3 regions of the Gottfriedia sp. NPDC057948 genome follow, and region 2 is predicted to be linked to each of the others. Evidence: riboswitches for the same ligand, from Rfam matches in the RefSeq annotation. Region 2 holds a riboswitch; each other region holds the start of a gene.
The links. A riboswitch is a leader RNA that binds a small molecule or an ion and turns the genes downstream of it on or off. The one in region 2 is predicted to bind S-adenosylmethionine.

Region 1 (3,285 bases), on a different contig from region 2:
AGTTCAAACCCTTCCGAAGTATCTACTTTAACAGCATAAACAAAGTTTCCGCCAACAAACTCGCAACGAGTGATGTAGTTTTCAGGTGATTTGATGTATTCTTGAATCAGTGTAATACCATCGACCGGTTCTTCAAAAGTCGGTCCTTCGACATAAGCTTTTAAAGCATCAACACTCTGGAATAACTGGACACCTAGCCCTTTACCTGCACGATTATGCTTCGTAATAAATGACTGTCCTTCAAAGCTACTAGCTGCTTTAAGAATGTTTTCTTTACCAACAGCTGCAATCGTTTTTGGCGTTTTAACACCATATTTGTTTAACTCTAAATATTGTAAAACCTTACTAACTTCTAGCTTCAAGGCATTCGTTCCATTTAACACCGTACGACCATGTGCTTCAAGCCAAGCTAATACTTGCCCAGTAAATTCAGCTGCAAAACGATGATCACGTGTATGAGAAGAAGCACTCATTCTGCTATAAAAGATCCCTTCTGGTGGTTCTGATGATAAATCTACCGTACCTTCGTCTAGATGCCATTCCTCATAAGGAACTCCAAGCTCCTCTAATCTTTTTGTTAAATGCACAGTCCACTCACTATTTTCATGAATTACATATACTTTACTCATCTTTAAATCCCCTTTCTAGCTTTTTATTAAACTACGTTTTTGTTCTACTAATGGCATAACTTGCTTTGAAAATCGTTCCATTTCTTCTAGTTGAGGTGAAAATTGTAATAATAATAAGTCTAAGCCAGCTTCTTCATATTGTAAAATTCGGTCTGCAATTAACTCTGGTGTTCCTACTAGATTTGCTCTAAGACCACGATTTGAAACTGAGTAATCTTGTAATTGTATTTGTTGTTCTAATTGTGATTTTGTCGTGAAGTCTTTAAAACCAGCATAACCGCTTGAATCTTTCACTGTTGTAATTTTTTCAAGCTCAGCCAAAGCCTCTTCTTCTGTATCTCTACAAATAACATAAGCAGCCATACCGAAAGAACTTAAAGGTGCATTGCCAGTTTGTTCACGGCGTACTTTCATATCTGTTACTTTCTGATTAATTTCTTCAACTGTTCCACCGTGCATCACATAAGCGTCACATTTTTCAACAATTGTTTGCTTACCTTTTTCACTTTCACCACCTGCATAAAGAATCGGGTTTGGTCTTTGTACAGGTTTTGGAGCAAGTTTCGTATCTTTTAAGTCGTAAAATTTTCCTGAATAATTGAACGTTTCTTCTGTCCATAAGCCTTTTAGGACATCAATAAACTCCTCTGTACGGGCATAGCGTTCATCATGTTCTGTAAAAATACCGCCATATTGACGAGCTTCTTCTGCCCACCATGCAGAAACGACGTTTAGCGTAAAACGGCCGTTACTGATTTGATCGATATTAGCAGCCATTTTTGCTGTTACTGCAGGATTATGAAAACCTGGACGAATCGCGGTCATAATTTCGATTTTTTCCGTTACTGCAGCAAGTGCCGCTGCTGTTGACCAAGCTTCAAGTGAATCATGCTCTGGACCTTTAATATCGTTTAAATATAATTCAGCAATTAAAGTAGTCGAATATCCCCATCTTTCAGCTGATTGAATGACCTCTTTAGCATATTCAAATGTTGGTGGCATGCTTTCGTCATCTACATTACGTAACCATCCTCCAAAAATCGGTAACCAAAAACCATATTTCATTTCTATTCTCTCCTTCACCCTCTAAATTGTCTAGTTTTCGCATTGGTTAAGTTGGGTTTAGTTTTATGAAATTCGTCTCAAAATCAAGATACTACGAGTAATGTCAACCTCCAATGTAAATCATTACGAATACAAAAAGCCTCTTTCATTCAGAAAGAGGCATCGGAAACAAATGTTTTCGACTTATCTATCAGAATGATTTCATTCTGCAGGAAGTGGCACCGTTCCTAAATAAGGAGGTTGCCGGACGTCATAGGGCCTGATCCCTCGGTCACTCTCGATAAGTTTGAATTATGTAATTTCTTTAAGTGAATCATAAATCCTAGTAAACAGATTGTCAATACGGGGAATTAAACATTTTTATTAAGATAGCGCTTTCTTCGATGTATTTATTAGAAAAAATAAAATTTTACAATTATTCATTGCCATTAAATCGAAGTTAATACATCGTACCAGTTCCCTTTAGTTTCACTTCTGTTTTTACTCGAAATTTAAGTTTCGGATAAATTTCTTTCCACTTATTTATTTCTTTTTTTGTCACTCCGTATTTTGCTTGATAGTTTAACCCAAGTCCAAGTGGATCAACATTTAATTCCTGTAGACGTTCTAGAAATTTTTTTGTTCTTGAGCTCATAATGATTGATGCTTTTTTCTCATACTCTTTCAATTCTCTATCTTGATGTAGTGTCTTTTTAGATTCCTCAATGAATCCTTTTACTTTTATATGAACGTCTAGATATGGCTTTTTATTTTTAGGCATAACAATTTTCATGTCAGTTTTCGTATTTTCAGCACTTATGTAAAATTGATTTTTTCCTTTTCCAACACTAATTAATGTTGTTACTTTGGTATTTAAGAGCTCATTAAGCATCCTTGTTTCATCACGATTTAATACTGCTTTAAATTTTGTTCCTTTAAAAACTGCGGAAGTATTAATTTTAAAGGAACTATCGAACGGTTCAATAATAGGTAAATATGGATCTATACCGTTTTCTATCAATCGCATATAATAATCATTAAGTATCTCTGACATTACATATGGTGACCTATTTGATTCTTCATTAAAAGCTAACACAAGAGCGTTACCCGCTAATCTCTCTGATTTAACCCTCCATGATAAAACTTCTTTTGCAGTAGGTTCTCCTACAGCTACATAAGCAACACCTTGAATATCTGGCCGTTTAATAAACCACTTCATCAAATCAATTTGGTTTTCAACTAGTAGCTCTTTATCGATCACGATTACCCTACATTGAGCAAAATCTAATTTTTTATCTACTAAAGATTGGATTATTCTAATTGCCTCAGAAACTGAGGTTGATTTTTGAGAAATAATTTGAAATTTAGATTTTCCGGCTCCAATTTGTGCTGTAGGGATGGCTAATTTTACTGACACAAGGTAGACGCCATCTTCATCGGTATGATCAATTCCTATCCCTACGACAAAAAAACGTTTATCAACATCGAGTAATTGGCAACCAGACATAAAACTTAATTCCATAATTAGCAACAACGTTAAAATACGTTTCATGCTCTTTGCCTCCGTGATAAGAAAAAAATTAACACTACTAATATGACTTCAGCAGGAAAA
Region 2 (3,285 bases):
TGCATCTACTTTTTTATTTTGTAATAAGTAGCCGACCATATTATCAGTTAATAATGTAACCGGGATACCACTTTGGTTCAATTCCCAAGAGGTTAGTCTTGCACCTTGAAATACTGGTCTTGTTTCTGTTGCATAAGCCGAAATTTCCCAGCCTTTTTCTTTTGCTAAGTGAAGTGGAGCTAAAGCTGTTCCGTATCGACTTGTCGCGATACTCCCTGCGTTGCAATGAGTTAATACTGCTGCTCCGTCATGTAATAATGTTAATGCGTTTTCACCGATTTCTTTGCAAGTTGCTTCATCTGCTACATGTAATTTAATTGCTTCTTCCATGATGATTAATTTAGCTTCGGATACTGTCACTGCTTCTTTACTAGAGCTAATTAGTTTTTCAACGGCCCATGCTAAATTTACTGCAGTTGGTCTAGCACTAATTAGTTCATCCGCTAATAATCTAGCTTGTTGATGAAATTCATTAACTTGTTCAGTTTGAAGTTCTCGAACACCTAAATATAGTCCATACGCAGCAGCTAAACCAATTGCTGGTGCTCCTCTTACTTGTAATTTTACGATTGCTTCACGTACATCTAATAATGTCGTTGCATCAAAATAGCGTATTTCAGTTGGTAATTTAGTTTGGTCTAAAATTTTTAAACTTTCACCGTTCCATTGTAATGATTCAGGTATTTGCTGTAATGCAGTCATCGATTATTACTCCAATCCAATAAGTAAATTTCCAATATTTCTAATAGTAAATCTATTTTTTATACAATAAACTCCGAATTTTAAGACTTTTTTCTTTGCTTCAATTTTTTGATTATGTTCCAGTGAATCAATATCTTCAACGTGAGCAAGACCGATACTTCTTCGGATTAATTCACATCCAATAACCCCAATTGCATCCACCCAATATCCTTCTAACTTTTCTTTTATTAGAGCTTTTTGGTTAAATGGTCTAACGCTATGCTCTTCCCATAGTCGGATAAATGTTTCATTAAACACTTTTTCAATGTTTAAAATGTGTTCAATAATTTCGTCTTTTAGTTCAGTACGGCTGAAAAGTTGAAAAAGTAAATTTGCTTGAATTTGCCCTAAATCAAATCCGATTGGTCCGACAAATGCAAATTCCGGGTCAATTACTTTTGTTTCTGTTTCAGATACGAAAATGCTTCCCGTATGTAAATCACCATGTAATAAAGCTTCTTTTTTCGATAAGAAATCTAATTTTAGTTTCGCAACCTCAATTTGTAGATCTGCATCATTCCATAGTTCTTTAATTTCTTCTGTTAATTCTTCTTCAAAACTATTTGTTTCACTGTTAAAAAATGGATCTGTATACACAAGATTTTCTGTTATATCACATAAGTCAGGATTATTAAAAAGATACTCTAGCTCTTTTTTCTTAGCTGGTGAAGTTCCAAAGTCTGAAGTGAAAAATAATGACTTTGCTAAAAATTCACCGATATGTTCAGCTAAAAACGGATAGCTTTTTTTCTCAATGAAACCTTTTCGTAGAATTTGTAAGTGTGAAAGATCCTCCATTACAGTTACGGCTTGATCTTCGTCATGCTCTAAAATTTTAGGTGCATGTAATGGGATTAACTCATTGTATATTTTTGTCGCATTACTCTCGATCGTAGCTCGCTTTAATGTAAGTGGCCAGCTTTCACCAACAACTTTTGCATATGGTAGAGCCTGTTTTATAATTAACCCTTTCTCGCTTCCTACTGGATTAACTTTAAATACTAAATTTAAATTCCCATCCCCAATTTCTATACATTCACATAGTTCATTTTTAAAATAGCCAAGTTTTTGTAAATAAGTAATTGCAGTTGCTTCTGTTAAAGGTCTATATTCTTTTCGTTCAATGACAGTCACCAAATTCATCCCCCTTGAATTTTGCAAAATAAAAAGCCTCTTTTCCGAGACGAAAAGAGGCAATACTAATTGACTTTCGTCTCTTATCTACCAGAAAATTTCTTTTCTGTTGGAATTAGCACCGTGCCTTACTGAACATTTAAGCTCAGGCGTAAACAATACGCCCCATTTCACAATGGTATTATGGTCGGTTGCTGGGCATCGTCGGGCCAAATCCCTCCGCCTACTCGAAATAAGAGTTCGCATATTTGATTTTATATTCGTATTTTAGTTTATTGATTTTTAATTTGTCAATTACTTTTTTAAAACTTTTTGTAAATTTCTTCTTTTCTGTCTTCAAAAATAGGGATTGTACCGCGTACTTCATCAACTTTTTTTGAATCAATTTCGCCATAAACGATTTCTTCATTCGTGCTACCTTTGGTTACTACCTCTCCCCAAGGGTCAATGATCATTGATCCTCCACCAAATGTATTTGCTAAATCTTTTCCTACTCGATTACATGCAACAACATAACACTGATTTTCGATTGCTCTTGCTTTTAGTAAGATTTCCCAATGATTCATTCTTTGAATTGGCCATTCGGCAACAAAAAATAAAACTTTTGCACCCTTTTGCGAATGAGCTCCAATCCATTCAGGAAAACGCAAATCATAGCAAACAAATCCTGCAGCCGTTAATCCATCGATTTCAAAAAGGCCATCTGTTTCCCCTGATTGAAGATAGTGATGCTCGTTCATTAACTGGAACAAATGAACTTTATCATAAGTTTTTACTAATTCACCAGTACTGCTAATAACAATTAATGTATTCGTAACACCATTTTCTCTTGCAATTGGGAACGAACCAGCAATCAATATTACATTATTTGATTTTGCGATGGATTGAAGTTCAGAAATAATCACTTCTTGTTCACCTGTGTGCAAACCAATTTCTTCCAGACAATAGCCTGTTGTCCATAGCTCAGGTAGTACGATTACACGAATATTTTCTTTAATAGCTTCGTTTATTTGAGTTTTCATTTTCTCTAAATTAGTCTTTGATTCACCTAAAATAACGTCAGATTGAATACACGCAATTTTAATCACAATTTATTCACCCTATTCTAAATTTTATAGACATTTTTAAATCGAGCATATATGATGGTGAAAGTTATTGCAACAGTCGTTCATGAAAATCAGTCGATTAAGAAACGATCTATTCAAATTAATTTTATTATATTTTTGGAGTGATTAACTTGAATCATAGTAAACTATTAAACAATTTACCAAAACAATTTTTTGCTTCACTAGTCCAAAAAGTGAATCAGTCAATTAATAATGGTCATGATGTCATTAATCTTGGTCAAGGAAATCCCGATCAACCTACACCCGACCATATTATAAAAGCATTACAAAAGTCTGTTGAAAA
Region 3 (3,285 bases), on a different contig from region 2:
ATTTTTAGAGTTGAAAAATAGATATAAAAATTTAAAAGATGAACTTTATGCCATAATAAATGAAATAAATAAGCGATTGATTGAATTAAGAAAGAAATGGAAGGACGTTGTATCACCAGTTTCAAAAGAAATTGATGAGGATTTATTGGAACTTCTACATACATTTAATGAAATCGTCGAAATAAAATTACAGGAAATGGACGAGGACGAAAATAAACAACTTTTACTTGATACTTATTTTGAGTCGCTCAACTTCGTCAAAATTGCAGAGTTTTTTGATGAAAATTACGTATGCTACTATGAACTTTATAAAAGTGAAGTTCATTTAAAGTTGTTTTGCCTAGATCCTTCTAAAGTAGTAAATGACGTCATAAAAAGATTTCGCTCAACAATTTATTTTTCAGCTACTTTAACACCAATTCAATATTTTCAAGATATGCTTGGTGATCAAAGCCGCGATTATACAATTTCAATCGATCCTCCTTTTCATAGAGAACAACTGGAAGTAACAATTGACCCACTTTCAACACGATATCAAGATCGTGAAAGAAATTTAGAAAGATTAATTGATTCGGTGTATAAAGAAATTACGAAAAGAAAAGGTAATTATTTAGTTTTTTATCCGTCTTATCAATATTTAATTCAAAGTGTTGATTTATTTAAAGAGAAATACCCTAACATAAAAACAATCGTTCAAGAAAATGGTATGTCTGAAATTGAACGAGAAAAGTTCCTTTTACGGTTTGATAGTCATAATGAGGAAACATTAGTTGGCTTTGCTGTATTAGGTGGGATATTCTCTGAAGGGATCGATTTAAAAGGTGATCGATTAAATGGTGTCGTAGTAGTTGGTGTAGGGTTGCCGCAGATTTGTTTAGAAAGAAATATTTTAAAGGAGCATTTTCATTCGGTTGGAAAAAATGGGTATTATTATGCATATGTCTTTCCGGGTATGAATAAAGTAATGCAAGCGGGTGGAAGAGTTATTCGTTCTGAATCAGATGAAGGGACTTTATTACTAATTGATGATCGATATAGAAGCACACTTTATCAAAGTTTATTACCTGATGAATGGAAATAAAAAGCTATATATTAAATAACGAAAAAAAATGATTGATAATTATCAGAGTTTTTAATATACTTATCAATATAATTAAATAATCTTATCAAGAGCGGTGGAGGGACTGGCCCGACGAAACCCGGCAACTCTAGTGAAAACTAGAAAGTGCTAAATCCTGCAGGTGAAAAACCTGGAAGATAAGAGCGATATGTATATTTTGCGGACATAACCACTTCTTATTTTTTAAGAAGTGGTTTTTTATTTGACTAAAATGGGGGATTTATAATGACTAACACAAAAGAGGCTTTAAACACGAATAAAAAATCAATTGAAACAGTAGCCGTACATGGAAGCAAAGGCTATGATCCATTAACTGGTGCGATTAGTTATCCAATTTATCAATCTGCTACATTTAAACATGCAGGACTTCATCAATCGACTGGATATGATTATGCAAGATTACAAAATCCCACTAGAGAAGAAGTGGAAAATACTGTAGCAAAATTAGAAAGTGCAAATTTTGGAGTTGCATTTTCAACTGGAAATGCTGCCGTTACTGCAGTATTAAGCTTATTTAAAAAAGGTGACCACTTAATTGTTTCAGATGATTTATACGGTGGAACATATCGTTTATTCGAAGAAATTTATTCACCATATGGACTTGAGCATAATTTTGTTGATACGACTGAAATTGAAAATATTCTTGATGCACTTAAACCGAATACAAAAGGAATCTTTATTGAAACACCATCAAATCCAATGATGAAAGTAACGGATTTAAAAAGAGTAGTAGAGATTGCAAAAGAACGAGATATTATCGTGATTGTTGATAATACATTTTTAACACCTTATTTCTTTAGACCAATTGAATTAGGGGCAGATGTTGTTGTTCATAGTGGAACAAAGTATTTAGGTGGCCATAATGATACACTTGCTGGTTTTGTCGTGACTAATTCAGAATATACGAATGAACGAATTCGTTATTATCAAAAATCAACAGGTGCAACATTAGCTCCATTTGACTCTTGGTTAATCTTAAGAGGCATTAAAACATTACATTTACGTATGGAATACAGTCAAAAAAATGCGATTGTACTTGCGCAATTTTTAGAAAATCATCCAAATGTTACTGAAGTGTATTATGTAGGATTACCAACGCATAAAGGATATTCAATTATTAAAGAACAAGCAACTGGATTTGGTGCAATGATTTCATTTAAAGTGAAAGATTTAAGTTTAGTTGAACAGGTTTTAGGAAGCGTAAAAGTCATCACATTCGCAGAAAGCTTAGGTGGAGTTGAATCCTTAATTACGTATCCACATACGCAAACTCATTCAGAAATGCCAGAAGAATTTAAAAGAAAGCTTGGTCTAGATGACCATACACTTCGATTATCTGTTGGTATTGAACATATTGATGATTTATTAAATGACTTAGAAAATGCATTGGGGTGATGAGCATGCAATTTGGAACGAAATTAATTCATAACGGAAATGAAATAGATCAGGCAACAGGAGCATTAAGTATTCCAATTTATCAAACTTCAACATTTCATCAATTTGATATAGAGAATTTTGGTAAGTACGACTATGCAAGAAGTGGAAACCCAACAAGGGAAGCATTAGAAAATACAATTGCAAAGTTAGAAAATGGCGTTCGAGGTTTTGCGTTTTCATCAGGGATGGCTGCAATCTCATCTGTATTGTCTTTGTTCTCAGCTGGAGATCATATTGTCATCTGTGAAGATGTTTATGGAGGAACATTTAGAATAGCGACAAAAGTATTAAATCGTTTCGGAATTGATTTTACTTTTGTAGATGCATCTAATCTACAAGAGATTAAAGCCGGAATAAAGCCAAATACAAAAGGTCTTTATTTAGAAACACCGTCTAACCCTCTTTTGAAAATTACTGATTTAAGTAGTGCAATCAAAATAGCAAAAGAAAATGACATACTTGTCATTGTAGATAATAGTTTTTTATCACCATATTTACAAAGACCATTAGACTTAGGAGCTGATATTGTCGTTCATAGCGCAACAAAATTTATTGCAGGCCATAGCGATGTAATCGGAGGATTAGCGGTCGTAAATTCAGAAGAACTTGCAAATGATTTATACACAATCCAAAATTCATTCGGAGCAATTTTAGGTCCACAAGACTGTTGGCTAACATTAAGAGGATTAAAGACGTTAAAAGTTCGTATGGATGCTTATGAACAAACT

Region 1: another riboswitch for S-adenosylmethionine. It lies ahead of ACFVRR_RS01155 (LLM class flavin-dependent oxidoreductase); the one in region 2 lies ahead of mtnK (S-methyl-5-thioribose kinase).
Region 3: another riboswitch for S-adenosylmethionine. It lies ahead of ACFVRR_RS03840 (trans-sulfuration enzyme family protein); the one in region 2 lies ahead of mtnK (S-methyl-5-thioribose kinase).

The regions. Positions count from the first base shown of each region.
Region 1 is NZ_JBHVPN010000001.1:237,101-240,385, reverse strand. It holds gene ACFVRR_RS01160 (ATP-grasp domain-containing protein) at 1-629, opposite strand, end outside; gene ACFVRR_RS01155 (LLM class flavin-dependent oxidoreductase) at 645-1,694, opposite strand; SAM riboswitch class I at 1,875-1,981, opposite strand; gene ACFVRR_RS01150 (Ger(x)C family spore germination protein) at 2,134-3,225, opposite strand; gene ACFVRR_RS01145 (GerAB/ArcD/ProY family transporter) at 3,222-3,285, opposite strand, start outside.
Region 2 is NZ_JBHVPN010000015.1:67,068-70,352, forward strand. It holds gene mtnA (S-methyl-5-thioribose-1-phosphate isomerase) at 1-702, opposite strand, end outside; gene mtnK (S-methyl-5-thioribose kinase) at 709-1,884, opposite strand; SAM riboswitch class I at 1,956-2,114, opposite strand; gene ACFVRR_RS18720 (carbon-nitrogen family hydrolase) at 2,178-2,960, opposite strand; gene ACFVRR_RS18725 (pyridoxal phosphate-dependent aminotransferase) at 3,107-3,285, shown strand, end outside.
Region 3 is NZ_JBHVPN010000001.1:827,012-830,296, forward strand. It holds gene ACFVRR_RS03835 (ATP-dependent DNA helicase) at 1-1,081, shown strand, start outside; SAM riboswitch class I at 1,161-1,264, shown strand; gene ACFVRR_RS03840 (trans-sulfuration enzyme family protein) at 1,346-2,515, shown strand; gene ACFVRR_RS03845 (trans-sulfuration enzyme family protein) at 2,521-3,285, shown strand, end outside.